3 regions of the Paenibacillus sp. NPDC058174 genome follow, and region 2 is predicted to be linked to each of the others. Evidence: a T-box and tRNA genes for the amino acid it is inferred to sense, from the RefSeq annotation. Region 2 holds a T-box; the other regions hold tRNA genes.
What was found. A T-box is a leader RNA that pairs with one kind of tRNA and senses whether it is charged. The one in region 2 lies ahead of leuS (leucine--tRNA ligase), so its partner is inferred to be a tRNA-Leu.
Positions count from the first base shown of each region.

Region 1: it encodes a tRNA-Leu, which carries the amino acid that the T-box ahead of leuS (leucine--tRNA ligase) is inferred to sense. The anticodon was not compared.
Region 3: it encodes a tRNA-Leu, which carries the amino acid that the T-box ahead of leuS (leucine--tRNA ligase) is inferred to sense. The anticodon was not compared.

Region 1 is NZ_JBHVUY010000006.1:46,259-56,468, forward strand. Features, by position in the region: gene ACFVVF_RS23485 (ABC transporter permease) at 1-2,139, shown strand, start outside; gene ACFVVF_RS23490 (ABC transporter ATP-binding protein) at 2,146-3,030, shown strand; gene ACFVVF_RS23495 (ABC transporter substrate-binding protein) at 3,037-4,578, shown strand; gene ACFVVF_RS23500 (2'-5' RNA ligase family protein) at 4,678-5,196, opposite strand; gene ACFVVF_RS23505 (hypothetical protein) at 5,279-5,443, shown strand; tRNA gene ACFVVF_RS23510 (tRNA-Met) at 5,567-5,643, shown strand; tRNA gene ACFVVF_RS23515 (tRNA-Ile) at 5,680-5,756, shown strand; tRNA gene ACFVVF_RS23520 (tRNA-Leu) at 5,774-5,859, shown strand; gene ACFVVF_RS23525 (ATP-dependent nuclease) at 6,553-8,694, shown strand; gene ACFVVF_RS23530 (UvrD-helicase domain-containing protein) at 8,700-10,210, shown strand, end outside.
Region 2 is NZ_JBHVUY010000001.1:1,643,627-1,653,836, reverse strand. Features, by position in the region: gene ACFVVF_RS07595 (pseudouridine synthase) at 1-126, shown strand, start outside; gene ACFVVF_RS07590 (DEAD/DEAH box helicase) at 515-2,251, opposite strand; gene ACFVVF_RS07585 (YwbE family protein) at 2,382-2,579, shown strand; gene ACFVVF_RS07580 (hypothetical protein) at 2,592-2,891, shown strand; gene ACFVVF_RS07575 (VanZ family protein) at 2,932-3,393, shown strand; gene lplA (lipoate--protein ligase) at 3,436-4,428, opposite strand; gene ACFVVF_RS07565 (RNA polymerase sigma factor) at 4,593-5,150, shown strand; gene ACFVVF_RS07560 (DUF4871 domain-containing protein) at 5,147-6,121, shown strand; T-box leader at 6,206-6,421, shown strand; gene leuS (leucine--tRNA ligase) at 6,485-8,929, shown strand; gene comER (late competence protein ComER) at 8,975-9,814, opposite strand; gene ACFVVF_RS07545 (ComEA family DNA-binding protein) at 9,987-10,210, shown strand, end outside.
Region 3 is NZ_JBHVUY010000002.1:686,159-696,368, reverse strand. Features, by position in the region: gene ACFVVF_RS14620 (WYL domain-containing protein) at 1-456, shown strand, start outside; gene ACFVVF_RS14615 (fumarylacetoacetate hydrolase family protein) at 446-1,342, opposite strand; gene ACFVVF_RS14610 (GreA/GreB family elongation factor) at 1,585-2,052, shown strand; gene ACFVVF_RS14605 (hypothetical protein) at 2,040-2,168, shown strand; gene ACFVVF_RS14600 (hypothetical protein) at 2,228-2,422, shown strand; tRNA gene ACFVVF_RS14595 (tRNA-Leu) at 2,965-3,050, opposite strand; tRNA gene ACFVVF_RS14590 (tRNA-Lys) at 3,080-3,155, opposite strand; tRNA gene ACFVVF_RS14585 (tRNA-Glu) at 3,207-3,281, opposite strand; tRNA gene ACFVVF_RS14580 (tRNA-Ser) at 3,465-3,555, opposite strand; tRNA gene ACFVVF_RS14575 (tRNA-Asn) at 3,557-3,632, opposite strand; gene ACFVVF_RS14570 (SprT family protein) at 3,697-4,176, opposite strand; gene ACFVVF_RS14565 (hydrolase/acyltransferase) at 4,316-4,666, shown strand; gene cmpA (cortex morphogenetic protein CmpA) at 4,740-4,892, shown strand; gene ACFVVF_RS14555 (nitroreductase family protein) at 4,989-5,633, opposite strand; gene ACFVVF_RS14550 (RrF2 family transcriptional regulator) at 5,802-6,311, opposite strand; gene ACFVVF_RS14545 (Tex family protein) at 6,407-8,590, opposite strand; gene ACFVVF_RS14540 (MBL fold metallo-hydrolase) at 8,730-9,368, opposite strand; gene ACFVVF_RS14535 (thioredoxin family protein) at 9,393-9,953, opposite strand; gene uptA (undecaprenyl phosphate transporter UptA) at 9,997-10,210, opposite strand, start outside.

The DNA of each region.
Region 1 (10,210 bases), on a different contig from region 2:
GTGAAGACGAGCCAGCTCTCGCCGCTAGGACGTACGCTGGAGCGCTTGAATATTGAGCTCTATCAGAAGCTGAAGGAAACGAGAGTTGAGATTTCCTTCGCCGATACGCTCAATGAATTCAAAAAGCAAAGCCTGCAGCTGCAGACCTTGCTGTTCACGCTGGCAGCGCCAATGATTGCGATGGTCTTCTACTTCATCGCGATGAATGCACGTCAGTCGCTCGACAAGCAGCGGAGCGATATCGCCGTACTCCGGAGCCGTGGCGCGGGGACGAGGCAGATTATAGGGATCTATCTGCTGGAGGGCCTAATCTTAGGCGGCGTTGCTATGGTGATAGGTCCGATGCTGGGCTGGTATATGGCCAAAAGCATCGGTTCGGCGAATGGCTTCCTGTCATTCGTCAACCGCAAATCGATACCGGTCGGTTTTTCGACTGAAGCCATTATTGCAGGCGGCGCAGCTGTACTGCTGGCGATATTGTCCACAGTCATTCCGGCCATCATCTATGCAAGATCGTCGATTGTCAGCTATAAGCGGGACTTGGCCCGTTCGGACCGCAGTCCGTTCTGGCAGCGCTGGTTCTTGGACGTCTTGCTGATGGGCGCAGCAGGCTACGGCTGGTATCTGTTCAATCAGCGTCAAATGCTGACGTTCCAGACGGGAATGACGACCGACCAGCTGAATGTGCAGCCGTTTCTCTTCTTCGTTCCGGCGCTTGCGATATTCGCATTCGGATTGTTCTGCTTAAGGCTGTTCCCATGGCTGCTCAAGCTGTTTAACTGGCTCGGACGCAAGTTTTTGCCGGTGCCGCTTTACTTGACGCTGACGCAGCTGTCCCGTTCATCCAAAGGCTATTATCCGTTGATGATTCTGCTGATCTTAACGCTGGGCCTTGGCGTGTACAACGCGTCGGCTGCACGTACGATCGATTTGAACTCTACGGAACGCACGCTGTACAAATACGGCTCTGATGTCATTATCCAGACGTCTTGGTACGGTACGCCTGAATTTAAACAGCCTAGCGGGGGTAATGGCGGCGGTGGCAACGGTGGAGGTAATGGCGGAGGCGGTAACGGAGGCGGCCCAGGTGGCGGCGGAAACGGTGGTGGCGGCGGTGGCGGTCAAACCCCGCCAAGCAAAATATTGTACACAGAACCGCCGTTTGAATTATTCCGCAAGCTGGAAGGCGTCGAGGCAGCGGCCCGCGTGCTCCAGACGAAAGGCAATGTTGTCGTATCCGGCCGTTCCATCGGCCAAGGAACGGTAATGGGCATCGACAATGTCGATTTTGCCAAGGTGGCCTGGTTCCGCAACGATTTATTCCCTACGCATCCTTACAATTATTTGAATTATTTGGGGATGTATGAGCAAGCAGCACTTATTCCTTCCAAGGTAGCGGAGAAGTATCAGCTGAAGCCGGGAGATCCGATTTCTGTAGGCTTTGCGGAAGGCAAGCTTGATTTTGTCATCGTAGGCATTTTGCCATACTGGCCGAGTCAATACCCGGATCAGTCGCCATTTGTCATTACGAATCTGGACTATCTGTACGATCAGCTTCCGATTATGCCGTACGAGGTCTGGCTGAAGATGAAGCCGGATGCGAAGGTTGCTCCAATCATCACAGCACTGCAGAAACAAGGCTTGGAGCTGGCGTCTGTGAAGGACGTTCGAACCGAGCTGACGATCCAATCGAAGCATCCGACCCGCGGGGGCGTATTCGGTATCCTATCGCTCGGATTCCTCGTGTCGGTTATCGTCACGCTGATGGGCTATGTGCTTTACTGGTTCTTTAATTTATCCGGCCGTGTCGTTCAATTCGGTGTGCTGCGGGCGATGGGACTGTCCCGCAAGCAGTTGACCGGCATGCTGCTATTGGAGCAGCTGTTCACGGCGGGGCTGTCTATCGGACTTGGCGTTGCAATCGGCAAAGTAACGAGCTTGCTGTTCCTGCCGTTTCTGCAGACAGCGGAGAATATAGCGGAAACCGTTCCGCCGTTCCGGGTCATCTTTGATTCGAAGGATACGAACCAGCTATACGCTGTCGTCGGCTTCATGATGCTGACAGGCGCGATGCTGCTTTTCCTGCATATCCGCAGGCTGCGTGTGCATCAAGCGGTCAAAATGGGAGAGGAGCGGTAATCAACAATGATTGATTGCGAAGGTCTAGTCAAAATTTACAAGTCAGACGATCTTGAGGTCGTCGCTCTGCAAGGCTTGAACTTGAAGGTGGAAGACGGAGAGCTGATGGCCATTATCGGCAACAGCGGCAGCGGCAAATCAACTCTCCTGAACATATTGGGTGGTCTTGACCACCCTTCCGCTGGTTCCGTACGTGTAGGACCGTGGGATTTGCTCAAAATCACCGATGATGAGCTTGTGAAGTACAAGAGGGAAACCGTCGGCTTCATTTGGCAGAACAATGCCCGCAATCTATTGCCGTATTTGACGGCTCTAGAAAACGTGGAGATGCCGATGATGCTCTCCGGCAAAGTAGACCGTCCTTATGCAAAGCAGCTGCTGGAGTGGGTCGGTCTGAAGGAGAGGATGCATAACAAGCTGCATCAGCTCTCCGGCGGTGAACAGCAGCGGGTAGCGATTGCAATATCTTTGTCCAATCGTCCGAAAATGCTGCTTGCCGATGAACCGACAGGTTCCGTCGATACGGCAACCTCTGATCTGATCATGGGCATTTTCCGCAGGCTGAACCGCGAGATGGGCATTACGATAGTCATCGTAACCCATGACCTGTCGTTAGCCGGCAAAGTAGACCGCGTCGTAGCCATTCGCGACGGGCTTACGAGTACGGAATTCATTAAGCGGAATCCGAATATGACTTCGGGTGGAGGTGAGGAAGAGCATACGGGTACAGGGCTGCAAGCCGTACACGAGGCCTATGTCGTGGTTGACCGGGTAGGCCGGCTGCAGGTGCCGAAAGAATATTTGTCGGCACTCGAGATCAAAGACAAAGCAACAATGGAATTTGACGGTGAGCGTATCATCATTACGCCGCCTAAATCACTGGGGGGATAGGTCAATATGAATAAGGGGAAAGCGGTTAGAAAATGGGTAGCTATCATCATGACACTAACGATGGTAATCGCTCTTCTGTCAGCATGCAGCGGAAGCGGAGGGAATAGCGAAGCGGAAAAACGCGTACTTCGGATTGGGGTATTGTACGGAAGCGGAGACAATGATCAATATTTCCGTCAACAGTACACGGATATGTATGAGATGACACACAAAAACATCGAATTCGAAATCGTTAATGCGATTGACTGGAACGAACAGCGTTTCGAAACGCCTAATCCAGAAGGCGCAAACAATCAGCCGGACCCTTATGAGAAAATGAAAGAAATGCTTACCGGCAAAAACCCGGTAGACGTTGTCGTAATTGACTACAGCATGCTGCGGAGATTGACGCAGGATAACCTGCTCAAGCAGCTTGATCCGCTCATTCAGAAAGCGAAATTCGATCTGAGCGACTACGTTCCAACGGTTATCGACGGCATTAAAGCGGCAGGCGACGACAATCTGTATGCGTTGACGCCAACATTCTCATCCTCCGCTCTTTACTATAACAAGAAGATCTTTGCAGACGCAGGTGTTGAGCCTCCAACGGACAACATGACATGGGACGATATTATTGCCAAAGCCCGTCTGGTAGCTAACGGCACAGGTGCGGACCGCAAATTCGGTCTGTCAATCAACCGCTGGGGAGGCGACGGCTTCAGCGACGCACAGACCTTTGGAGCTGCGCTGCAGCTGAAAATGTGGGATGACAAAGGCGAGAAAATGCTCGTAAATTCCGGTGACTGGGAAATGGCATGGTCGACGGTTGCAGGCTTGTACAAAGAGAAGATTTCTCCGACGCAAGAAGATATGCAGAAAATCAACGAAAAACAAGCATCAGGTGATGTAGGCTTTAACCCGGTTTCCGGTGACTTGTTCATTAGCGGTAAAGTGGCTATGACGGTAGGCGATTATGGCTACATTAACGAAATTAACAATACAATGAACAACGCATCGAAAATCAAAGGCTTTGAAACGTTTGAATGGGATGTTGTTACACCTCCTACACATGCGACAAAACCAGGTGTCGGCGGCAATATCTATTACAGCCAGCTGATGGGGATTAACCAAAACGCTCAAAATCCGGACGACGCTTGGAAATTTATCGAATTCACGAACAGCAAAGAATGGGCTGAATTGAAAGCACGCAGCACATATGAGCTGGTGTCGCGTAAAGAGTTCATTAAGCCTAAAAACGGCGCAAACTACAACATTAACGCGTTCACGACGCTGAAGCCGGTACCTCCGACTTCGACCGACGCTGATGCGCTGTGGCGGACAAAACCTAACCTGTGGGAAGCGCAGCAGCCTGGCTATGAGTTGTTCCAGCAAGTAGTCAAAGGCGATAAGACAGTTAAAGAGGCTCTGCAGGAATGGGAAACGAAAGGCAATGCTATCCTTGAGAAAATGAAGAACAATCCGACCGGCGGCGTTACTGACGGAGGCGGAACGATCGATGTGAAGCCTCTCAATGACGAAGCGGCTTTGAAAGCAGCAGCCGGAGAGTAAGCGTTAAGCAGCAATACAGGATGAATATCAAAACGAGCAACGCGTATGGGACGTTTAGAGGTCCTGTATGCGTTGCTCGTTTTTGTTGGGGGCAGAAATTCAAGCGCGGAACTGGAACGACTGATAGGCGGTCCAGAAGCCGTTCTCCGTCGCATGAAGCAGGTGTATCCGGTCGATGACCGATTCCAGACTCACATCGGACATCCGGAGGTTGCCATACAAGTCATGCAGCTCGCCTGGCTCCATCTGCTGGCCGATCGTAACATGCGGCGTGTAGACGTAGTTAGGAGCGGGTATAGCTAGCGGCCCGCTGCATATTGCCTGCTGAAGCTGCTGAACGGGCAGCGGGTCTTCCAGCGCCAAATAGAGCACGTTGCTGACCGGGAAAAAGGTGGACACGCGATTAAATCGGATCGTGAACGGCGATAAAGCGGAAGTGACCGTGTCCAAATGTGCTACTGCTTCTTTCAATTGCTCTTTGGACAGCTCTTCCTTGTCCCGGAGAGTCAGGTGAGGAGGGATCGCATTATATTTGGGATCATGGCGGATCCGCCAGCCGTTGGCGAAATCCTGTACCTCTTTTGACGGAAATGCAGCAATGCCGAATTGCATCATCATGATCAGCTCCTTTTTGCTCCGTGGGAGCATCTTTATATTCTGCTAAATTAGGGTACTCTAAAAACCAAGGAGGGATACGACAGTGAAATGGATATATTGGGTTAGGCTGTACGAAACGAAGTTTCAGGCAGGCGTCCTCGTTCGAAGGATGGAGAATGACTGGTGGGTATACGGCTACGATTGTCCTAGGGAGATCGAAGTGTTCCGCTCGCGTAAGGGAAGATACGGGGTCCGTTTCTTGCCGTAAAGCTTCAAAAATGGCGTTGTTCATTTATTTTCCTTAGCAGAGAAAAAAATGCTTGACTATGTAATAGCGTATGTTGTATATTAATTGATGTCGCCATTACGATGTTTTACCAAATGGAACTGTCGCGGGGTGGAGCAGCTCGGTAGCTCGTCGGGCTCATAACCCGAAGGTCGTAGGTTCAAATCCTACCCCCGCAACCAACCTTTCGATTAAATGTCGCACGGACATTTTTACGAGGGCCCTTAGCTCAGTTGGTTAGAGCGGTCGGCTCATAACCGATTGGTCGGGGGTTCGAGTCCCTCAGGGCCCACCATTTGAAACATCAACCATGCCGGGGTGGCGGAACTGGCAGACGCACAGGACTTAAAATCCTGCGGTGGGTGACCACCGTACGGGTTCGATTCCCGTCCTCGGCATACTAAAAAAACCTTGAACTTATTGGTTTTTTACGATGTACATACTTGCAATAAAAACATAGTTCTGTGTATTTGAATAAAGTATACAGGATTTGAATGGAAATGAAAAAACCTCCTTTGACTTATCTGACTAGCTCAGGTAGTTGAAGGAGGTTTTTTTCGTTGCTGATAAAGGATGAACGGGAGTGAAGAAATCTGCACCAGCAAGGATGGAAGAAGCATTTATATAGTTCATCAATTGGAAGAAAGCGAATAATCTTAGTGAACAAACATTGTGGCGAAGGTTCTTTGTGGATCCTACTGATAATGGAATTTAGAAAAGAGAGTAGAAAGAGCAGGACACATCAGACTGTGTATGAAACCTGTGCGATAGGTTTTTTGCTAGAACTGCCTATAACATATAAATATTGGGGTATAGTATATAATTTATTTAGTTCATTTAGTAACTATTAAAAAAGGGTAATCAAGGAAAGTGTCGAATTTTAGTTCTAATAGTTTTTGATATGATAATGGTATTGTGGCCTAAGAATTACTATGGACATATTAATAACCATTCTTTTGAGCCGGTTTAGGTTCATCTTTTGTGGTGGTTGCAAATTATCCCGCAACCGCACCAATTTCTCAACAATACAAATTACCGAAAAGTAACGTAATCTATTGTATAAATCTGCGGTGGATAAGGAGAATGTTTTTATGTACTTGAAATATTTACAGGTAGTTAATTATAAAAATTTGAAATCGGTAAAATTTAACTTTTCTCAAGGTGCCAATACGATTATTGGTGAGAATGATTCCGGAAAGTCTAATACTGTTAATGCATTAAGACTTCTATTAGATGATTCTTATTATTATAATAGTAAAAAACTAAAAGATAGTGACTTTTCATATGATCTGAACGAATGGCGTGGACATTGGATTATTATATCTGGTGTTTTTGTGGACATTACAACAACAGACAAGGAGAATGAAGTCTGTGCCGAAATTGTTCCAGAAGAAGAAAATGAAAATTTCCTTAAATCTTATATCAATAGCGGTAATGAGGATATTGGAGTAGTCACTTTATTTATTCGACCTCAGAAAGCTTTAAGAAAGAAACTTTATGAGGCGGATTCAAAAGCAGAATTTGATGAATGTATTAGATTGGTTAAGCTATCTGATTATGAGTTTTATTATACATCACGTTCACAAACTGATTTTACAGATCCAGAGGTTTACAGAAATATTGTGGGTGATTTTGAACATGGAGTTTATTGTAACCCTGACGATGATGACGCAGCGGTATTAGGAAGTAAGCTGAATATTACAGATGTTCAGGAACATATCTCAGTAATGTTTATAGATGCGCTAAGAGATGTTGCGAATGAAATGCGTAAGCCCAGAAATCCTATTCGAAGGATCGTAGAGGTGGTAGAAGCCCAGATTAAGCCAACTGATATTGAAAGGATAAAAGAAAAGATTAGTGAGTTGAATGCTTCTATTTCTGAAGTAGAGCAGATTGGAAAAATTGGCGAACAAGTTAATTCTAAGCTCATGGACATGATTGGAATGGTCTATTCTCCTGAAATTGCATTGGAATCGCAGCTTAATGATGAAATAAACGCGTTGTCTCGTTATTTATCAATAAAGCCATCTAATCAGAATGATATCGAATTATTGGGACTTGGTCATTTAAATATGATCTATATGGCGCTTAAATTAGTTGAATACAAATTCAACCGTACCCGTGAACTTATTAACATAATGATTATTGAAGAACCTGAAGCACATATTCACACTCATATTCAGAAGACCCTATTTGACAATTTAAAACTTACGAAAGATTATACTCAAGTTATTATGACAACTCATTCAGCCCATCTTTCGGAAGTTTCAGAGATTAGCAAGATAAACGTTGTAAAGACTATCGGAAACGTATCGCATGTAATGCAACCCATTTTAAATTTGGATCAATTTGGAGAGGATAACCTTAAATTGAAAAATTTAAAGTTATCTGAGTGTATTGAAAGATACCTTGATGCAAAACGGTCTGTCTTGTTATTCTCAAAAGGAGTTCTTCTAGTCGAGGGTGATGGAGAAGAAATCTTAATTCCTAATATGGTCAAAATTGGGTTGGGAGTGACACTCGATGAGCTGGGGATAGGATTAGTAAATGTCGGGAGTACTGTATTTGAGTACATTGCATGTTTGTTTGATAATGACAGAATTCAACGACGTTGTTCCATTATTACTGATAGAGATATTCAAGCAGTTGAAGTTAGCAGTTCTTTTTATAGTGAAAATGCTGAGCAAAGAGGAATTAGTAGACAAACTAAGCTTAATCGTTTATTTGAGAATAACCCTTGGGTCTCAACGTTCTATGCTGAAAATACATTTGAAGTTGAATTTGCGAACAGCAATGATAATTTAACTTTTATAAGTGAAATTATTGACATTAATTACTCTGATGCTGCGACAATACAGAGGCATAAAAAATCTTTGAAGGGAACAGATCAAGAACGTGCAAATACTGTATTAACATTGGCTAAATCAGTTGGTAAAGGATGGTATGCGACATTACTTGCTAGTAAAATAGATGAATCCGTTCAGATACCTGCTTATATCTTATCTGCAATAGCATTTGCTTGCGAAGAAATTATTACGACAGAAATCAAACTCAAAATGGTGTCTTATTCTTTATCTGCGTATGGCGTAAGCAATGACGAGATGCTTTCAATAATGAAAGGAGCAGTAACCGTGGAAGAGAAGGAACAGGCAATATCTAGATTTTGTGAGGCTTATCCCTCAGATATAGTCTCGTTGTTTTTAGAAAAAATGGACAATCTTTATCTAGGGTGAAAACAATGAACGTAGAAGAATTATGGTTTTTAGCTGATCTGAATCCCAAGCAAAGAGCAGTTTGTACAAGTGATAAAAATGCGATTTTAACCGCTTGTCCTGGTAGCGGAAAAACTAGAACACTTACTTATAGACTAGCATTTCTTTCAATAATGCATGCCGATTCAAATAATTTAAATATTGCAATTACATATACAAATCGTGCGTCTGAAGAAATAAGAAATAGACTTTTAAGCTTTAATATTGATCTTTCTAAAATTTGGGCAGGAACTATTCATCAATTTTGTTTGGAATTTATTATAAGACCATATTCTATGTATTCAAAACGTATAAGTCGGGGATATCGTATCATAGATGAATTTGTCCAAAAAAGGTATATTAAAGAAATATGTGAGCAGTTTCAAATTAGATTAGGGTTCAATGAAGATCCGTTCGCACACCCTAAAATAGATAAAGAATATAAAAGAAGGCTGGAAGAAAATAAAGAAATCGATTTTGATATAATTTTAGATTTATCATTTGAATTGCTAAATAATAATGCTTTTATAAGACAAAATCTTTCTAACATACTGCGAAGTATTCATGTTGATGAATATCAAGATACTAATGACATACAGTACAAGATATTGGGGCTCATTGCTTGTGAAAATAATAGAATTAAATTCTTTTTTATAGGCGATGTTAATCAAGCAATATACGGTGGGATAGGTGGCATAGCTAAAAGTAAAACTGAATTGGATGAAATATGTGGTACGAATTTTGAAGTGGAACAACTGGATGGTTGTTATCGTTCCACTCAAAGAGTCATTGACTTTTATTCTAACTTTCAAGTAGCTTCATCAGATATCTCATCTGAATCAAATTTGAAAGATGAATTAGGGATAATAACTCATGACAAAACAATAGATAAGGATGATCTTCCCGTAAAAATCGCAACAATTATCAACGAACAATTAGAACTCGGGGTTCCTGAAAAAGAAATCTGTATCATTGCACCACAATGGGCACTTTTATATCCTGTCAGCAAATCGCTGCGTGCGTTGTTGCCTAATGTAGGGTTTGATGCTCCGGATGTAACGCCCATCAAATATGATCCAATGAATGTTTTCTATCTTATTTCTAAACTCAAGTTTTCAGTAGCTGGAAAGAACACTAGCATGAGGAAACGTATAGCGAATGAAATCATTTCAATTTTAACAGAGGATTATAAAATACATCTTCCTATTTACGTTGATTGTTACTTTATTTTAAAATGCATTAATTCTGCAGAAGTATGTGATGAGAATGGGGTAGAAACGTTAACAAATACATTAGATTTTTTGTGCTCTAGTTGTGTAATTGATTTAGAACAAGAGAACCACTTAAAAAAAGCATACACTGATTTTATCGATAAAATTAATCAGAGAATTACTGACTATAGTTTATCTGCAGACATGAATACTTTCAAAAAAAGTTTCCAAGAAAAAAGTGGAGTGGTTATAAATTCTTATCACGGAGTGAAGGGTGAAGAATATAC
Region 2 (10,210 bases):
GGCAAAAAAGTGATCCACTTGAAGCGGGTGTCGATGGGGCCGCTTGCACTCGATGAGCAGCTTGAGGAAGGGGCTTACCGCGAATTGACGGAGGAGGAGCTGGAGCTTCTTAGGAGGCGCGGCTAAAGGCTTATCAAACCAAAAAAACCGCGGGGAGCTAAACTCCCTGCGGTTTTTTCGCATGTTTTGAGTTCAGAGGGGGTGCTTACCAAATCCCTCTGGAGATGATAACCAGAAGAATGAACAGGACCAGGATGAACCCTGCTGCCGAGCCTCCATGTACACCAGACATGCAAATTCCTCCCCGTACATAAATTCCGGCGGTTATGCAGTCGACGCCTTGCCGCTCGGTATACTCTATCATATGTAAAAAGCCCGGTTTCGAATGGACGGATATCACGGTTCCAATACATTTGGGCATCTGGGGGAGAAAGAGGAGCAGCGTTTCGGGGCAGGGAACTTAAGGACAAATGAACGGGCTCGGCAATTGTACCGAGCCCGTTGTTTGATGTTATTAACTGCGTCCGCGGCGATTGCCGGATGGGCCGGACGGGCGTGTGCCCCGGCTGCTGGAGCGCGGGCCGCCTGACTTGCCGCCGCCGCTACGGCTGCCGCTGGAGGAGCGTTCGCTGCGCTCCTTGCTGGAGCTGCGTGTACCGCCCCATGATGCTGGCCCCTCTGGCGATCCGGCGCTGCGTGCGCCTCTGCCATCACGTGCAGGAGCACCGCTGTTGCGTACGCCCCGGCCTTCGCGTGCAGAAGCGCCGCTTTCGCCGCGCGAGCCTCGTCCTTCACGTGCAGGAGCACCGTTCCGGCCTCCACGGCCAGCAGCGCCTGCGCTGCGCGAACCTCTGGCGGTTTCGCGCTCTTGCTGCCAAGGATTCTCGCTTACGCCGGATACTTCGGCTTCGCTGCGTTTGTTCCTGCTGCTGCCAGTTCCAGTCCGGTTGTCGCGTGCGGTTCTGCCGCCGCTTCTGCCAGCACTGCTGCCGCCGCGACCACGGCCGCGATCATTCGCGCCTGCTTTCGCATTGCGCTCTCCGCCTCCGCGGCGTCCGCCGCGCTCTGCACCGTTGCCGCCTTTGTCGGAAGCTTTGGCTGAAGCTCTCGGCGTGCTGCTTGCAATAAGATTGCCTTCCGAGTCGATTGCTCTCCGTTCGAGAACGGCATTAATGCTGCGCTCGATGTGCTGAATCGCCCCCCGGTCATACGGCGATACGAGCGTTACGGCAACGCCTCGTTGTCCCGCGCGGCCGGTACGGCCGATCCGGTGGATGTAAATTTCCGAATCCTGCGGCACATCGTAGTTGAAGACGTGGGTCACGCCTTCAACGTCAAGGCCGCGGGCCGCGACATCGGTCGCAACAAGAATTTGGAGTCTCGCGTCACGGAACCGCTTCATGACTTGCTCGCGTTTCGCTTGCGTCAGATCGCCGTGCAGCTCATCGGAAGCGAAGCCGTGATCCTGCAGCGCTTCATTAAGTTTTTTCGCGCGTACCTTCGTCCGGCAAAAGACGACCGCCAAGTAAGGGCGGTGCTGCTGAATCAGGTGAATAAGCGCATCCTGGCGTCCGCGGTCGGTCGTTTCGACGACAAGCTGTTTAATGCTGTCCAGCGTAACGTTCGCGCTTTTGATCCGAATGTCGACAGGCGTCTTCATATAATTTTCCGCAAGACGTTTAATGGCGTCCGGCATCGTTGCGGAGAACAGCATCGTCTGGCGCGCGCGAGGCGTTTGATCGATAATGCCTTCAACCTCCGACAAGAAGCCCATATGAAGCATTTGGTCCGCCTCATCAAGTACCAGCATGCGCAGCTTGCCGAGACTGATCGTCTCGCGTTTCATATGATCGATCAGGCGGCCCGGCGTCGCTACAACGATATGTGGCGCATTGTTCAGCTTGCGGATTTGGGCGACGACATCTTGGCCGCCGTATGCGGCAAGCACCTTAGCTCCAACTACAGGTGCAAGCTTTTTTAGCTCGCTCGTAATTTGAATCGCCAGCTCGCGAGTCGGCGTTAAGATGAGAGCCTGCACCTGCTCCTTCGTTACGTCGATTCGTTGCAATATCGGCAAGGCAAACGCGATCGTTTTGCCTGTTCCAGTCTGTGCTTGGGCAATGACGTCTTGTCCTGCAAGCAGCACGGGAATTGCCTTCTGCTGCACGGGAGTCGGCGTTGTAATTCCTTCGTGATGAAGCTTGTCCGTAAGCTCGGGAATGATGCCCATGGTCGTGAATTCGGTTGACATTAGTTTAATTTCCTCATTTCATCTGTTTCGTATGGTGTTTAGTATAACAGTTGTCTTCTAGATGTGCATCTTTTGGCAGCATATGCTATGCTGTTTTTCATAAAATGCTAGCTGTAAAGGAAGGATTGCCGTGAACGGAACAGAACGCGCCCATGTAAAGCCCGGGCTTGAGGTCGATATTGTATTGAAGCAGGATCAGCGGACAGGGAAGCTGACGCGGGGAATCGTTAAAGATTTGCTGACGAAATCGGCGAATCATCCGCATGGAATTAAAGTGAGGCTGGCAGACTTTCAAGTCGGCCGCGTTAAGCATATTCACGGGTCATAAGGAGCGAGCGGCGTGGCATTCGGAATTAAGAGAGCCGAGATGAATGAATGGAAGCGAAAGGTGTCTCAAGGCGAGATTGCATACTTGACCCATTATTGGCTCGATCCCAGGTTCCCAAATATGAAGACCGTCACGAAGGTCGGGTGTTCCGATCTCGACAAGCTGGCGGCGTGGTGCAGAGACAACGGGCTTAATCCCCGTTATATTCATGCCAGAGAAGAATATCCGCATTTCGATCTGCTTGGGCCGAAGCAGATCGAAATTTTGAAGCGCGAGAAACTATTCGACCAGCTGGAACGTTTTCACTTGTAGTTAACAGAGCTTGGACGAGCATACGGAAGTGGGTGGGCGAATGAGAATCGTAGTACGCGCTGCGGCTGCGATCGCAATTTTCTTATATACGTTTCTGTTAGTATATTGGATGTTTGTCGGGTTTGGCAGGCAGGCGAGAAGAGGCGGGGAAATGATGTATAACCTCATGCCGCTGTCCACGATCAAAAACTATTTTATTTACTTTGACCACTATAGCTTTACTACTTGGCTGATTAATATAGGCGGCAATGTGCTCGTCTTTATTCCGTTTGGCGTTTGCTTGCCGCTGGCATTCGGGTGGGGCTTCAAGAAAATGATGATTAATTTCATTGTGTTTATCTCGACGCTGGAAGTGCTGCAGATGGTAACCAGGCGAGGCAGCCTGGACGTAGATGATGTGTTGTTGAACAGCTTGGGTGCGGCGATCGGCTACGGCGTGTACAAGCTAGTCTTCGGAACGCGGTTTATTCCGCAAAAAACCGGACACAGCCGTAAAGCTTGACGCTTTGCGGTTTGTGTCCGGTTTTTTTTGCTGGAAAAGCTATTAAATAAGAAGCTCCAGCCATTGCTCTGGCGTTACGGGTCCGAAGTAGTAAGGCAGGTCCGTATCGGATAAAACGGCCTTTAAAGCTTCAGCATCGTAACGCACGCCGACCAGCTTGTCTGCAAACTCGCTGCTGTCGCCGCGGCCGAAAAAGTCGCCATATACGGAAGCGCCGGCAATGACGCCTTCCTCAACTTGGAGGCGAACGTCGAAGGTACCAGCCCCCTCGATCCGTTTGGTCTGCCGCATATTGAAGGCCGGGGAACGGCCGTAATTCCATTCCCAGCTGCGATAGCGGTCTTCCGCCAGCTTCCGCACATTGGCCTCGTCCTGCTCGGTCAGCTCATAGAACGGAATCTCTTGCTCATCTTCGAAAATCGAAGCGAGAATGCTTTGACGGAACTGCTCGATCGTAATCGGCTCGCTTAAAAATTCAGAAATATTCGCTACGCGGCTGCGAATCGATTTGGTCGATTTAGATACATATTTCTCTGCATTCACTTTCAGCGCCGAGACGACATTTTCGATTTCGGAATCGAACAGCAGCGTGCCGTGGCTGAACATTTTACCCTTTGTGGAGAACTGTGCATTGCCGGAAATTTTCCGTTCTCCGACTTGCAGGTCATTCCGGCCCGTCAATTCAGCTTCAACACCCAGCTTGCGGAGCGCCCGCACGACAGGCTCGGTAAATTTTTTGAAATTATGAAAGGACTGGCCGTCATCCTTCATAATAAAGCTGAAGTTCAAGTTGCCCAGATCATGATAGACGGCGCCGCCGCCGGAAAGCCGGCGAACGACATGGATGCCGTTTTCCTTCACATAATCCGCATTGATTTCCTCAACTGTATTCTGGTTCTTGCCGATAATGATAGACGGTTCGTTTATGTAGAACAGCAAATAATCGTCGTCGTCCGGCAGCGACCGCAGCACATATTCCTCCAGTGCCAGGTTAAGCGTCGGGTCGGTAATGCCTTTGTTGCTAATGAAACGCATATCGGTCTCTCCTTTTTGTATATAAGTCAACAAGCCTTCATTTCAATAGTATAACCTTCCTTTGTCTATATTGCATTTATTAGATGGACACAAGGCACGGTGAAAATAATTATGGTTCAACGGGAACTTTTATTGCTCTTAACCAGACTTAATAATGGGAGGTGTTGAGGCTGGAGACGCATTATTTGCAGCATTTGGCGGCCGGCTATGACCGCGGCGCCGTACTGGAGGAGCTCATGGGGCAATACGGCGGCGATTTGTGGCGCTTCGCTTATTTTCTGACGAAGCGGGCAGATGCGGCGGATGATGTTGTGCAGGAGGTGTTTCTTGCCGTTTATGAGCAGATATATGCTTTTCGCGGCGAAAGCTCGGTGCGCGGGTGGCTGCTTACGATGACAAGAAATAAAAGCTATTCCTATTTGAAAACGGCCTTTGTCCGAAAGGTGACGCTAATGGACGTAATGGACTTCGGCTCCACATCGCCGTCTGCGGAGAACGAGCTGCTGCTCCGGGAGGATGTTCGAGAGCTGTGGGATTCCGTTATGGAGCTTCCGCTAAAGTTTCGCGAGGTGCTCATTCTGGATTACCACTATGGCATGTCCATCCGGGAAATGGCATCCCTTCTTCACTTATCGGAGGGGACGGTCAAATCGAGAAGCCATCGTGCTAAAGGAAAGCTAGCCCGCTTATTGAAGGCGACCAAAGGAGTTGATCGAATATGAAGGACGACAATCAGCCCGGCATACCTGAATGGAGCAGGCGAATGAAGGAGTCGCCGTTCCTGCAGGAGCCTTTTACCGAAAATTTGAAAGAAAAAATTCGGAGCGAAACGGCGAAAGGGACCGTTCGCAAAAAGAAGGCAAACCGGTTACGCTGGCGTGTTGGAGGAATTGCGGCGGCAGCTGCGCTGATCGTTTATGCGGTGTGGCTTGCACTGCCTAATCAGATTGGGCATTTGCTAATTGCGACGTCGGATCCGGTACAGCTTGAACAACGTACAACCTATGCTCGCGAGGGCAGGGAGCTGCTGGAGATGCTGCCTGGCGGCGATTTCGAAGCAGGCACTCCGCAAGGGCTTATCATTTCGTTCAAAGAGCCGTTTAAGGTCTACGAGGGCAAGACGATCTCGATAAAAGCCATACATGCCGAGTCTGGCATAGAGGAGACAATCGTTGCAGGCGATAAAATAACGGAGCCAAGCAGCGGCTACGACACGCTTTCCCGGTACGCGATTGCCGGAGCGGGGGTTCCTTTATCGGGGTATTGGCGGTTTACGGTGGAGCTGGACAGCGTATTTTACGGTGATGCCGTGCTTAAAGCGACAGAGCCTGCATGGGAGGAAAGTCAGACCTTCGTCTCGGGCTCTTATTCGGTACGAGGCATACCTGGACGGCTGGGTGTGACGGATTATCCATTTGTCGCCGGGCAAGCGAATAAATATATGTGGTGGCTATGGGGCGAGGAAAGCGAGCTGCAGGGCGAGTTCAAGGCGGTAGCGGCAAAAGAAGGGGGAACCGGGTTGATTGAGCTGTTCTCTATCCCTAGTACGGGATCCTCCGTAGCCGATTACGCGGACCGGTATTTCCCGTCATCGCTCATGCTTCCAGAGGCCGGCAGATGGCGCATTATGGCGTATGTCGACGGCAAACTGCTGGGCAGTATTACAGTGACGGCTGAGGAGCCGGAGGAATAACGCTGATTGCTTGTCCGATATCTTGACATGAGCGCGCCGCTTCTTTAATATATAAGAAAGCTAAGCTAATTTTTTTGAAAAATATAATTGGCGTTGAAGAGGAACAGTAATGTCGTGTTGCAAGGCTAAGAGAGCCGGCGGATGGTGCAAGCCGGACCTGCAGCGATATGAACTCGCCTTGGAGCCGCGCGTGAACAGCGCGCCGTCTCGGCCTGCGTTAAAGGCATTGAGTGAGCGGAAGGCAAAGCATGCCGGCCGTTAACTAGGGTGGTACCACGGGAGCAATCTCTCGTCCCTAGCGATAATACGCTAGGGGCGGGAGTTTTTTTATTTGACCAGCAGATATGAGAGGAATGTGTGACAATGAGTCAGGAAAAGCAGCAATTTCACAGCTATAATCCGCTTACGGTTGAGCCGAAGTGGCAAAAGTTCTGGGACGACAACAAAACGTTCGCAACGACAGAGGACCCGGGAAAACCGAAGTTCTATGCACTGGATATGTTCCCTTATCCTTCCGGAGCAGGCTTGCATGTAGGCCATCCGGAAGGTTATACAGCTACCGATATCGTATCCCGCTATAAGCGGATGCGCGGTTACAACGTATTGCATCCGATGGGCTGGGACGCATTCGGATTGCCAGCGGAGCAATACGCGATGCAGACGGGAAATCACCCGCGTGATTTCACGGTAGAGAACATCAACAATTTCCGCCGTCAGATTAAAGCATTGGGCTTCTCCTATGACTGGGACCGTGAATTCAGCACGACCGATCCCGATTATTACAAATGGACGCAATGGATTTTCATCCAGTTATATAAGAAAGGTCTTGCTTATGTAGCCGAAGTTCCGGTCAACTGGTGCGAAGCGCTTGGTACGGTTCTGGCGAATGAGGAAGTCATCGACGGCCTTAGCGAACGCGGCGGTCACCCGGTAGTCCGTAAGCCGATGCGCCAATGGATGCTCAAAATTACAGAATATGCGGACCGGCTGCTTGACGATCTGGAAGAGCTCGACTGGTCGGAGAGCATCAAGGATATGCAGCGCAACTGGATTGGCAAATCGACTGGCGCAGAAGTCACCTTTGCGATTGACGGTCATGAAGCTTCGCTCGTCGTATTTACAACCCGTCCGGACACGCTGTTTGGCGCTACTTACTGCGTACTGGCTCCGGAGCACGAGCTGGTTGAGCAAATTACGACGGAAGCACAGCGTCAAACCGTTGTCGACTACCAAAAGACGGCATCGCATAAAAGCGATCTGGAGCGCACGGACCTGGCGAAGCATAAAACCGGCGTATTTACCGGTGCTTATGCAATCAACCCGGCTAATGGCGTAAAAACGCCAATATGGATCGCTGACTATGTACTGGCCGGTTACGGCACAGGCGCTATTATGGCGGTTCCTGGCCATGACGTTCGCGACTGGGAGTTCGCGAAGCAGTTTGATCTGCCGATTATCGAAGTTGTACAGGGCGGCGATGTAACGCAAGAGGCTTATGCAGGAGACGGTCCTCACGTCAATTCCGATTTCCTTAACGGATTGAATAACGAGGCTGCAATTGCAGCAATGATTGAGCATCTGCAGGCTTCCGGCAAAGGACAGGGCAAAGTGACCTACAGACTGCGCGATTGGCTGTTCAGCCGTCAGCGTTACTGGGGTGAGCCGATTCCGGTTCTTCATCTGGAAGACGGAACGATGAAGACGGTGCCGGAAGATCAGCTGCCGCTGGTACTGCCGGATGTCGATGCGATTAAGCCGTCAGGCACAGGCGAATCGCCGCTTGCGAATGTAACGGAGTGGGTTAATACGATCGATCCGGAGACGGGCATGAAAGCGCGCCGCGAGACGAACACGATGCCGCAATGGGCGGGAAGCTGCTGGTACTACCTGCGCTTTATCGATCCGCACAACGACAAGGAAATCTGCTCGCCTGAGAAACAGAAGGAATGGCTGCCAGTCGACTTGTACATTGGCGGAGCCGAGCATGCGGTGCTTCACTTGCTGTATGCGCGCTTCTGGCACAAAGTGCTCTATGATATCGGCGTAGTCAACACGAAAGAGCCGTTCCACAAGCTTGTCAACCAAGGGATGATTCTGGGCACGAACAATGAGAAAATGTCCAAATCCCGCGGCAACGTCATTAATCCGGACGATATCGTCAACGAATTCGGCGCAGACACGCTGCGGATGTATGAAATGTTCATGGGGCCGCTGGAGGCGACGAAGCCTTGGAACACGAACGGGGTGGAAGGCAGCTACCGCTTCCTCAGCCGTGTATGGCGTCTCTTCATTAATGAAGAGGACGGCAGCCTGAATGCGAAGGTCGATGCCGGAGAGCCAAGCGAAGCTTTCAAACGGGCATGGCACCGCACAATTAAGAAAGTTACCGACGACTTCGAAAACTTGAGATTCAATACGGCGATCAGCCAATTGATGATTTTTGTCAACGAAGCGTATAAATCCGAAGCGCTGCCGAAGCAGGCGATGATCGACTTTGTACAAATGCTGTCGCCGCTTGCACCGCATATTGCCGAAGAGTTGTGGGAAAAGCTCGGCGGTACCGGATCGGTAACGTATGAAGCATGGCCGCAATACGAAGAAAAATGGACGGTTGACCAAGAGGTCGAAATCGTCGTGCAAGTGAACGGAAAAATCGTTGAACGCCTGGCGATCGCCGCTGACACGAATGAAGCGGATATGGAGCGTTTGGCCAAAGAAAACGACAAGGTGCGCGAACTGATAGAGGGCAAAACGATCCGCAAAGTCATTGCGGTCAAAGGCAAGCTCGTCAACATCGTCGCCAATTAATACGGCAAAAAAATGAAGAGGTGGACGGTCGAGCAGCTTTAGAAGCTACTGACCGTTCACCTCTTCGCCGTAGAAGGCGATGGAAACTTTGGCGACATCCTCATTATATTTCGCATGCGTTGTGCGGACAAGCCGGTTGAATACGCCGTCGGTTTCTCTGCGGAGCAATTGAAGCGCTTGAGCGGTAATGCCGCCAGGCACGGCTACCTTGGCTTGGACGTCAGCCAGCGACAAGCCGCCTTCCGTCAGCAGCAGACCTGTGCCGAGCAGCATGGAGGCGACAACCTTGCCTGCTTCCTCCCGCGATATGCCGGTCTCTTCTACAGCGGCGTCTACAAATTGCTCCATCAGACAGCTTACAAAGGCAGGTCCGCAGCTGGACAGGTCGGAGACGATTCGGGTATAAGGCTCTTCGATTTGAAGCGGTTTGCTGATGCGATTAAGCAATACTTCCAGCTTGGCTTCGTCTTCGGCAGACAGTCTGCTGCCATATACGCAAAGCGTAGCTCCGCTAAGTACGGAATTCGTTACGCTGGGGATTACTTTTGCTATTTTGCAAGGCAGCAATTCTTCCAGATGAGCGATTAATACAGGGCTCGTGATGGAGACGATCAATTGCTCAGGACGAATAACCGGCAGCAGCTCGTCGACAACTTTTTTGAATTCGAGCGGTTTGACGCACAGAAAAATAATATCGCTGTTCGCAGCGCAAGCCGCATTCGTAGGTACGGCGCTTATTCCGATAAAACGGCCGGCCAAAGCCAGCGCTTTCGTGTAGGTGCGATTGCTGACGGCGATTTGGCTCGGCTCGAGCGCTCCAGACGTGACGAATGCTTCGATAAGCAGGCTTCCCATCGTGCCCGTTCCGATGAATCCGACCTTCATGTCCAGCCCTCCCGTAGTTGAATGATTTAGCTGAAGCGGATGCGTGTCATTCGCCAGCATCGTGTTCGCTCTTTTACTCTATTCATCAAGACTTGCCCGATATGTCATGATTTCGACCATTTTTTTACTTTTTTATGAAAGGTGGATGACGGAGATGAAAATGAAGGCATCAATGAACAGGAGGACAGAGCGGACTAAGATGTACATTTTGGCTGCTTTGTTCGTATTGGCCGCAGTTATGTTTACGGTTGCTTTTGCACTGCCCAAGGAGGAGAAGGCCAGAGGCTGGGAGCCGCTGAACCGGCCGGTTGAGCAAGCGCTGCTGGAGCTGGAGCCTGATGCAAAGGCGCTGAAGAGCGGGGGAGTGCAGGCTGGAGAGAGTGCGGATAACCAGAA
Region 3 (10,210 bases), on a different contig from region 2:
CCGTATAAGCTCGAATATTCTATGGTCAAACGAGAGTGGTATTTGCTCTGGTTCCATTTGCGCAATCGTTCCATAATGACAACGAAGCTGCAGAACATTGCAGAGGCGGCGGAAGCCCCTATTCCAGCCCAGCAGGCTGAAGCGGCAGAAAAAAAGATGACCGTCTACTATGCCTCAAAGCAGCAGCAGGCGGTCATCCAAATCATGCCTCATTTCAACCGGGAGCTGTCCCGCATTTTATACGCGTTCTCCTGCTTCGATAAAGAGGTAAGCTATGAGGAATCTGCCGATACGTACTGGATTACGCTCGTTTACTTAAGGGATGAGAGCGATTTTGTGCTATCCCGTATCCGGTTTCTCGGCAAACGAATTCTCGTCACGGAAGGCGACTATCTGCGCAAGCGTATGTACGAAACCGCTCATAAATCGCTGATGCGATATGGTATTACTCCGTAACCATCCGGTTCGTCAAGGCGCCAAGACGCTGGATCTCGATTGTCACGACGTCTCCATGCTTCAAGTACACCTGCTTCTCAGGCGGAAAGCCCTGCACAACCCCTTCTGGCGTTCCTGTCAAAATAACATCCCCCGGCTCAAGCGTCATGCACTGGGAAATGTAGCTGATGATTTCTTCGCAATTATAAATCATGTCCGAGGTGTTGGAGTTTTGGCGCAGCTCGCCGTTCACTTTGCAGCTGATGGCCAGATCATTCGGATTCCCAATCTCGTCTTTCGTGACGAGATACGGGCCAAGCGGCGCAAATTTATCGCAAGACTTGCCGGCTAGCCACTGGCTTGTCCGGCTTTGCAAATCCCGGGCCGACAAATCATTGGCAGCACAATAGCCGAATACATAATCCAGCGCTTCTTCCTTGCTTACATATTTGGCCGTCTTGCCGATGACAATGGCAAGTTCCGCTTCATAATCGATCTTATCGCTGCTGCGGGGCAGAGGAACGTCCTCTCCATGTGCCGCCAATGCATTGGCGAATTTATTGAACAGAATCGGATAGGCCGGAAGCGGCAAATTTGTCTCCTCCGCATGCTTACGGTAATTCAGGCCGATGCATATGATTTTTCCCGGATTCGGTACGCATGGCCCCAGGGTTAAGTCCGGCTCTTCTTTAAATAATAAGCGGTCTCCCTCAGCCTGATTAACGAGGGACTGCAAAGAAGCCAGTGCCGCATCTCCCCCGTCAAGCAGCTCCTGCAGTGTAGCTGGCACTGCTGCATTAAGGCTTGCCGTTATTTTCCCCGCGGCCGCCTTTACATCCAACACTCCTGAAGCTGTACGAACGCCTAGACGAAGGCCGTCCGTTTCCATATAGGTCAACAAATCCATCTTGATCTCCTCCTTTTCCTCTATTGTGACGGTTCAGTTTCAACCGTGCAACTTTTTCTGTACAGGCAATAAAGCGCTTCCACTGGCTCTTATGGGCAATCTATGTTAGAGTAGCATCAAGACCTCTTAACCAAGGGGTCTTTATTACTATTAGGAGGAGATCAGAGTGACTGCTATGGCAACAACAACAGCAAGCAAACCCGTACAGCACAATCATGTTCGGACCGGGGGTGAAATCTACTATGAACCTTAGTATTCCGGAGTCCGGCTTGAAGTCTCGGCTCGTCCGTCAGCTCGTCGTATTAGGCGAAGAAAAGAAAAAGTTTCTCGATAGCTATTTTCCCGTTTACGGCAAAAAAAGAAATGAGATGAACAGCTACCTGTCCAACTATACGAGGGCGGTGGAAAAACTGCTCGAGTCTGCCGAAGACAATGAGGAAGTGTTAAACAACGTTGTCCTCATCGGCAGCCAAATTACGATTTCTTATATATCGGAACAATCGGAGCAAACGGAATCATTTACGATCGATTTTCCCAATAAAGCAAACGCAGAATATAATCGCATCTCGTTTCTGTCGCCTGTCGGCTACCCACTGCTGCTGACTGAGCCTGGCGATGTCGTAACCGTCGAGACCCCAGCGGGCGTTGTCCGCATACGTGTCGAGTCAATACGCCTCACCCCGGAAGCGAGAGGAGCGTGGATCGCATAAAGCATAAAAACACTAAATCGTATTGGTTTTTCAAATGGCTGTCCGTCGTATCCAGCGTCGCCATTGTCATTACGATGGTGTGGATCGTTATGAAGCTTACTTTAACAAGTTCCTAATGGGACGAAAAAGGAAGGGCGCCTGGATAAGCGCCCTTCCTTTTTTTAATGCGTGCGTAATGAGCGTAATGGTGTGTGAATACCGGATGGGCTGGGCCGACGTTGGGGCTGGGGCTAGAGCTGACTCAGGGCTGACCCTGGAAACAGGGCCGGGGCTGAGGCCAGAGCTGACGCTGGAAACAGGGCTGGGGCCGGGGCCGGGGACAGGTACGAATCTGCTTGCTTCAAGCCTGATCAGCCATTGGTATGCATGATATGCATCCTCCCTGCTGGACAACTACATATAGCGAAGCTGGTTCGTTATTTAGCGAACCCTTTTTCGCTGCACGGCCGGGTTGGGGGTCACCTTCACTCTACAGCGAAGTGAATTTCGCTATTCGAGAACCTATGTTCACGGAAAGCGAAAATGGCTTCGCTAAATTAAGTTAAGGGCATCCACTATGCCCGCTGCAACGAAAACAGGTTCGCTATACAGCGAACCTGCTTCGTTAACAACTGCATCTTTATCCGTAGTATAATAGAATTTATTCTCAGCTCTAGGAGGTCCTATGAAAAGATCAAAGGTTGTCGTCATCGGTCTCGCGGCCGTTATTGTGGTAATCATAGCCGGTGTGGCGGCATTGGGCAGCTTGCTCAGCAAGGTATAATTAGTTCAGTACTCTGATCTACTTGCTTTCTAGCTGTCTTTCCAGCAGTCTGATCAAATCCGATACTAGATATCCGCGTGAATTGCCAACGAAAATTTCAATAAACATAAGAAAAACCCTTGCGTCGCAAGGGTTTAATTGTTAGGTTATGGTGCGGTAGAGAGGACTCGAACCTCCACGGGCGTACGCCCACTACCCCCTCAAGATAGCGTGTCTGCCATTCCACCACTACCGCACGTATAGGGGAAAACCTTTTAAAGAAAATGGTGAGCCATGAAGGACTCGAACCTTCGACACCCTGATTAAAAGTCAGGTGCTCTACCAACTGAGCTAATGGCTCTCATGATTGTAAAACGAACTCTTGAGAGCTGCTTCACTTACATTGAGGAAATGGTGACCCGTAGGGGATTCGAACCCCTGTTACCTCCGTGAAAGGGAGGTGTCTTAACCCCTTGACCAACGGGCCTTAATTCAATTACTGTCGTTCAGACGACGTTTTTTATTGTAACATCTTTTCCGCTTCAGTACAAGCTTTTTTTTCGATTTCTTCAATCCATTTATTGGTTTGATTCATCTCATGCTTATTTGAGGCGTAAAAAAAAGACCAGCTGTTGAACGGCCTTTCCGTCACAATAACTTAGAAAAAATATGGCGGAGAGAGAGGGATTCGAACCCTCGCACCACTTACGCAGTCTAACCCCTTAGCAGAGGGTCCCCTTGAGCCACTTGGGTATCTCTCCATGGCTCCCCGAACAGGACTCGAACCTGTGACAACTCGATTAACAGTCGAGTGCTCTACCAACTGAGCTATCAGGGAATATGTGCTAATTATTTATTTCGTGTGTCTGCCGTGTAACTCAGCGGCGACAAGTAATAATATATCACGGCTTCTCCATGAGGTCAAGCGTTTTTAAAAATAATTTTCCGCGACATTTTCCGCAGGCATATCGGGCTGGATTTAGCCTTCTCCGGCGCGGGTATTCCATGCCGCAATTGCCGCATACCAGCTTGTACCGAAACGGCGCAGGCTTGCGCTCCGCCCGCTCAGGAAGCGACTTGCAATAGCGGGAACCTCCTACATGTGCCAGCAGCTGCTTGAAGTCCTGATCACGATGCTGATAGCCTCTCTTCATAATATGAAGATGATAATGGCACAGCTCATGCTTAATTATTTTTTCCGTTTCTTCCTGCCCGAAGTTTTCGAGCTGATGCGGACTGATTTCTATATTATGTGATTTCGTAAAATAACGTCCGCCCGTCGCCTTCAGCCTGCGGTTGAACGTTGCCTTATGCTTGAAGGGCCGGCCGAAGCTTTCCAGCGACACTCGCTCTACCCAGAGCTGCAGCGTTTGATCATTCATTAATAATGTCATCGTATTCTCCTCCACTACTTGAATTTTAAAGCGTTCATACGCTACACTTCAAGTAGCAATTATATCGATCGGCGATTTGCCGCGCGAATACGCGTCATGGATCGAACCGAGGGGAGCTTATTTTCAGATGCCAACTATGCGCTATGTAATCATGAAGGACCAAGAAAACCTGTTTTTCGTCGAAATGCCGGAAACTCACGCTTATCAATTAAGCGCGCTAAACCTGCGCCTTCATAAAGAGATCGATAAACTGACGGCTGACCGCGTTCCGCAGCTGCCTTATGCTGTAGCCGAATGCGACAACGTCGAGCTTCACGACGCCGAGCTTGCGATTATTTCCGGTCTGGACTACATTAACCAGCTCGAGAGCGACTTCGCCAGCGTGAAAGAATCCGCCTACCCGCTGATCGCCCTGCTTACCGAGATTCGGGCGCTTCAAGCACAGCTTGAGCAGTGGTATGAAGATGAGATGATCTAGGACCTGCACGGATACCCGCCCTCCTCCATATGGTAGTAATACATCATGTTAGGCCGGGAGGAGGACGATCCGTATGCCGCAATGGCTGTGCAACCAAATGATGCGCGCCTTTCTGAAAAAGGACCGCAGACAGATCAAGCTGTTGAATGAATGCTGGTATTTCTACCGCAACAGACAAAGTCCTAAAGGTGAAGAAGACAGCTCTGAGCTGACTACGCTTCATTAATAGCGATTTATGATACTTACAGCTTGATACACAAATAAAAACCCGCAGCCGAATTTTGGCTAGCGGGTTTTTGCCGGATATGCCTATATGCCGAACTTAGATTTTGTTCCAGAACGTGATATCTTCGATAGGCAGACGCGAAGTCAAACGGCCCTCAGTCGCCGCTTTGCCGATCGGAATCAGAATCGTTGGCGCGTAGCGGTCCGGAATGTTGAAGAACTCCTTCAGCTTCTGACGGTCATAACCGCCCATAGGAACCGTATCATAGCCTTTCGATTTGGCAACGAGCATAATTTGCATCGCGACAAGACCCGCGTCGAATACCGCTACTTCGTGCAAACGCTCCTTCGGAATCGATGTATACAGCTTAACCGAGTTTTCCGTAAATTGCTTCGCAAATTCCTCTGTCATATAACCGGCTTCAACAGCCAGGTTATTGATCTTTTCCACATGCTTATACAGTTCCAAATCGCCGAGCAGGACAATAACAGCCGAGGAGTCAACAATTTGCTGCTGGTTGTTGGCGATTGGCAGCAGCTGCTTCTTCAGCTCCTGATCCGTTACGACGAGGAAACGCCACGATTGCGTGTTCGAGGAAGACGGCGATTTCGTTGCCAGCTTCAAAATCTCTTCAATTTCTTCTTTGGCGATTTTGAATTCCGGATCGTAGTGGCGAACGGAATGCCGGCCTTCCAGCACTTCTAAAAAGGTTTGTACTTGTGCTTCTGTTTGAGTAGTCATTATGGAATCCCTCCAATAAATTTTATCTGTGCTTCATATTGCTCAGTTTAACGCAAAAAAATGCATTTCTTACTGTGTACGATTTCACACAGTTAAAACCGAAGTAACTGTGATGAATTATGCTCAGTATAAATCGCCATTTCTCTTCTGTCAATCGGGTAAAAATAACTATACTCCCAGCACCGTACTTGCCGTTTCTTCCTTGTTCAAGTGCTTCAGCGCGCATACGCGGTCCGCGAGCTGCAAAAGGGTCGTCTGCTGCAGCGTTTCAACCGTTTTACGCTCCACTTCATCGGTAATTTCAACAAAGGCTTGTTTCATTTCTTGCCCAAACTCGTGTACGCCTGTTGTATCCAGCATCCCGCTGCACAGCGGTTCCCCGACCTTGAGCGCGAGATAGACGTCAGCCAACGTAATCGCCTCAGGCGAACGGTTTAAGCGATAGCCGCCGTCACGTCCCTCTCTCGTCTCCAGCAGTCCTTCACGGGCCAGCTTCGCTAGTACACGCCGCAGCATGGTGGCCTCCGACTTCAAATATCCTGCTAGTTCATTGCTTGAGCAAGCCTGCTGCTGCTTATGCGATAAGACAACCATCGCCTGCAGCGACAGTCCGAACCATTTATGAGTGGGCGATACGACGCATTTGCCTGTCTTATCCGTCTTGTTATCCGGTTGCATACATGCATCCTCTCCTTCCCTTATAGGATATTAGAGGTTCTATACTCATTATAAAGGGCCTGCCTTTTGACAGGCAAGCCCAGTTGATTCCTATTTTAGCCCTGCTTGCGCATCGTCAAGCCAACACGGCCTTTTTTCAAATCGACGTTCAGCACCCAAACAGTAACCGTGTCGCCGACAGAAACGACATCCATCGGATGCTTGATAAACTTGTCGCTCATTTGCGAAATGTGGACGAGTCCGTCATTTTTAATGCCGATGTCGATAAAAGCGCCGAAATCGATAACGTTGCGAACCGTGCCGTGCAGTTCCATCCCCGGCGTCAAATCTTCAATGTTCAGCACATCGGTATGGAAAATCGGCGCAGGCAGCTCCTCCCGCGGATCACGTCCCGGTCGGAGCAAGCTGTCGATAATGTCCTTGAGCGTCGGAACGCCGACGCCAAGCGCCGAGGCAACAGCATCCGGCTGAACAGCCGCAAGCTTCTCCTTCAGCTCATCTGTACCGATCTGCTTCGGCTTAACGCCAAGCTCGGCAAACAGCTTGTCTACGACGTCGTAAGACTCTGGGTGAATCGGTGTCTGGTCGAGCGGATTCGCTGCTTCCGGTATGCGCAGAAAGCCGATGCACTGCTCGTACGACTTCGCACCAAGCCGCGGCACCTTCTGCAGTTGGCCGCGCTTCGCAAACCGTCCGTTTTCCTCCCGGTACTTCACGATATTACGGGCAATTGTTGCATTGATGCCGGCTACATACGAAAGCAGCGAGGCCGACGCCGTATTGACGTCTACACCTACATGGTTAACCGCTGACTCTACAACGCCGCCAAGACTCTCATCCAGCCGCTTCTGGCTTACGTCATGCTGGTATTGCCCTACGCCAATAGCTTTCGGCTCAATCTTCACAAGCTCCGCCAGCGGGTCCTGCAGACGCCGTGCAATCGATACCGCGCTGCGTTCCGCAACATCCAGCTGCGGGAATTCCTCGGCAGCCAGCTTCGATGCCGAATAGACGCTGGCACCCGCTTCACTGACGATAATATATTTCAAATCTCCGCTGCCGGCTTGTCCCGCTTCTTTCCGCTTGCCGATAAGAGAAGCGATAAACTGCTCGGTTTCACGCGAAGCCGTGCCGTTGCCGATGACAATCAATTCGACTTTGTACTTGTCAATTAATCCATTTATCAGCAGCTCGGCTTCTCTAACCTTGTTATTCGGCGGTGTCGGATAAGATACCGCTACCTCAAGAAGCTTTCCGGTATCGTCTATGACCGCCAGCTTGCAGCCCGTACGGAATGCCGGATCGACGCCAAGGACGATATGGCCGCGTACAGGCGGCTGGAGCAGCAGGTTGCGCAGGTTTTCCGAGAAGATCGAAATCGCATGCTCTTCCGCCTTCTCAGTCAGCTCGCCGCGCACCTCACGCTCAATCGACGGCGCGATGAGACGCTTGTAAGCATCCTCAATAACGGCAACGAGCACTTCGCGTACGGCAGCGGCCGTATAGTTGCGCAATATTTTCCGCTGGATGTAATCATGGATCCGTTCCGCCTGAATCGCAAACGACACCCGCAATATATCTTCCCGCTCGCCCCGGTTAATGGCCAGCACGCGATGCGGAGGCAGCTTGCGAATCGGTTCTTCGTAGCTGTAATACATTTCGTAGACCGACTCGGCGTCTTTGTTCTTCGCTGCCGTTTGAATCAAGCCCTGATCGAACGTATGCTTGCGTACCCAGGCTCGGATTGCCGCCTCGTCTGCAATATTCTCGGCCAGTATATCCATCGCGCCTTGCAGCGCATCCTCCGCGCTTGCAACGCCCTTCTCCGCGTCTATATAACGCTTGGCTTCAGCAAGCGGCTCGCCCTGCTTCGGCTGCGACCAGAGCCAATCGGCAAGCGGTTCCAGGCCGCGTTCCTTGGCTACGCTTGCGCGGGTTTTCCGCTTCTGCCGGTAAGGCCGGTACAAATCTTCAATCTCTTGAAGCTTCGCTGAAGACTCGATTGAAGCCCGGAGCGCTTCTGTCAGCTTACCCTGTTCGTCAATAAGCCGGATGACCTCACGCTTGCGCTCCTCCAGATTACGCGAATATTGCAGCCGCTCCTCTATCGAGCGCAGCTCATTCTCGTCCAGCTCCCCGGTCATTTCCTTCCGGTAACGGGCGATAAACGGAATCGTATTGCCTTCATCCAGCAGCGACACCGCCGATTTCACCTTTGAGAGCGGAATGGAGAGGGTCGACGCGATCCCTTTTATAATGCGTTCATTTTCGGCTGCAATCTGCTCCGCCGTACGTACCGTCTTGCCCGAGGCTTCTTCTGCAGCGACCTCGCCTTGCTTTGCCGTCGTTCCTGCCAAATGCGATGCACCGTCCCTCTTCACTCTTATATTCTCATCCCCGTCTATGGCAGCCTATAGCCTACGGCCGCACATACGGATTATTGGCTTTCTCAAAACCGATAGACGTCTTTGGCCCGTGTCCGGAATAGACGGTAACGTCATCCGGCAGTGTATATAGCTTGATTCGAATTGAATCGAATAAATCACGCTCACGGCCTCCCGGCAAATCGGTGCGCCCCACGGACGAGCGGAACAGCACGTCTCCGGAAAACAAATCTTTACCGTTCAGGAAGCTGACGCTGCCCGGGGAATGCCCCGGCGTATGCATGACCTGGAAGGTCTCGCCGATCAGCTTCAGCGTCATGCCTTCAGCCAGCTCATATTCCGCCGGCTCTGTAGTAAGCGGAGGGGTAGCATCGGGCCAACGCGCCGAGCCGTTTTTCTTCGGATCAGTCAGCCAGTCGGCCTCCAGATCGTGAATATAGACAGGACAGCCGGCTGCCGCCCGAACTTCATCGACGCCTCCCATATGGTCGAAATGAGCATGCGTCAGCAAAATCGCCTCGATCTGAACATTTGCGATCCGCTCCAGCAGCTTTTTCGGGTTCATGCCAGGGTCAATGATGATACCGCGCTCCCTGCCGCTTTCTTCCTCTTTGTTCGTCAATAAGTAACAGTTCGTCTGCAACGGTCCCAGTACGAAGGATTCAATACGCATCGATAATCAGGCTCCTATCCGGTATTAGAACGACTCAATAAGAGACCGCAGCTCTTTAATAATCAACGTCTGATATTCCGTTCCTTCGCCGTAGCGGCGCATAATTTCTTGGCGAGTCTCCGCAAGGTTGGCTTGATAATCAGCCGCTTCGCGGTCCGGGTTCGCTTGCTTGAAAGCAACCATCGGCTCTTGAATATAGGTCGGACGCGGTCCCCATTGACCGAGGACATTGCCTTGCGGATCTGCGAAAATAACGACTGGTACGGAACGTCCGCCCATCGTTAAATATTGATCCATCGTATCCAGATGCTCTTCCATAATGAGCACTTCTACTGGCACGTTTCCTGCCTCCAGCGCCTTGAATACAACCGGAATGTTGCGTACAACATCGCCGCACCAGTCGGCCATTAGAATATGAACGCGCAAGTCGTCGCGCTTCTGAAGCGATTCAAAGAAAGCGCGGTCCTCATTCCAGACAAATTTATCGGACCAGCCGAGAAAGGCCTCCTGGTTTTTAGTCATTCCTTCGATAAACTGCTGAGGGGTGATGCCTTTATTTTGTTTTTCCGCTATGCTCTTGGTCACGTGAATCATCCTTCCTGATATGCAAATTTATTTCGTCCTTCAATTATACCGATTTACCGCGTGAACGCACAATCTTGAAGATGACGTACACGATCAATAGTGCCAGTGCAATCAGAATTGCCGGCTGCACATACTTGCCTGCTACCTCGTCGATCGTCTCCCATTGATCGCCGAGCTTCATGCCCAAGTAGACAAATAGAAGCGACCATGGCAGCGAAGCGGCCGCTGTCAGTCCAGTGAACAGCCAGAAAGGCATT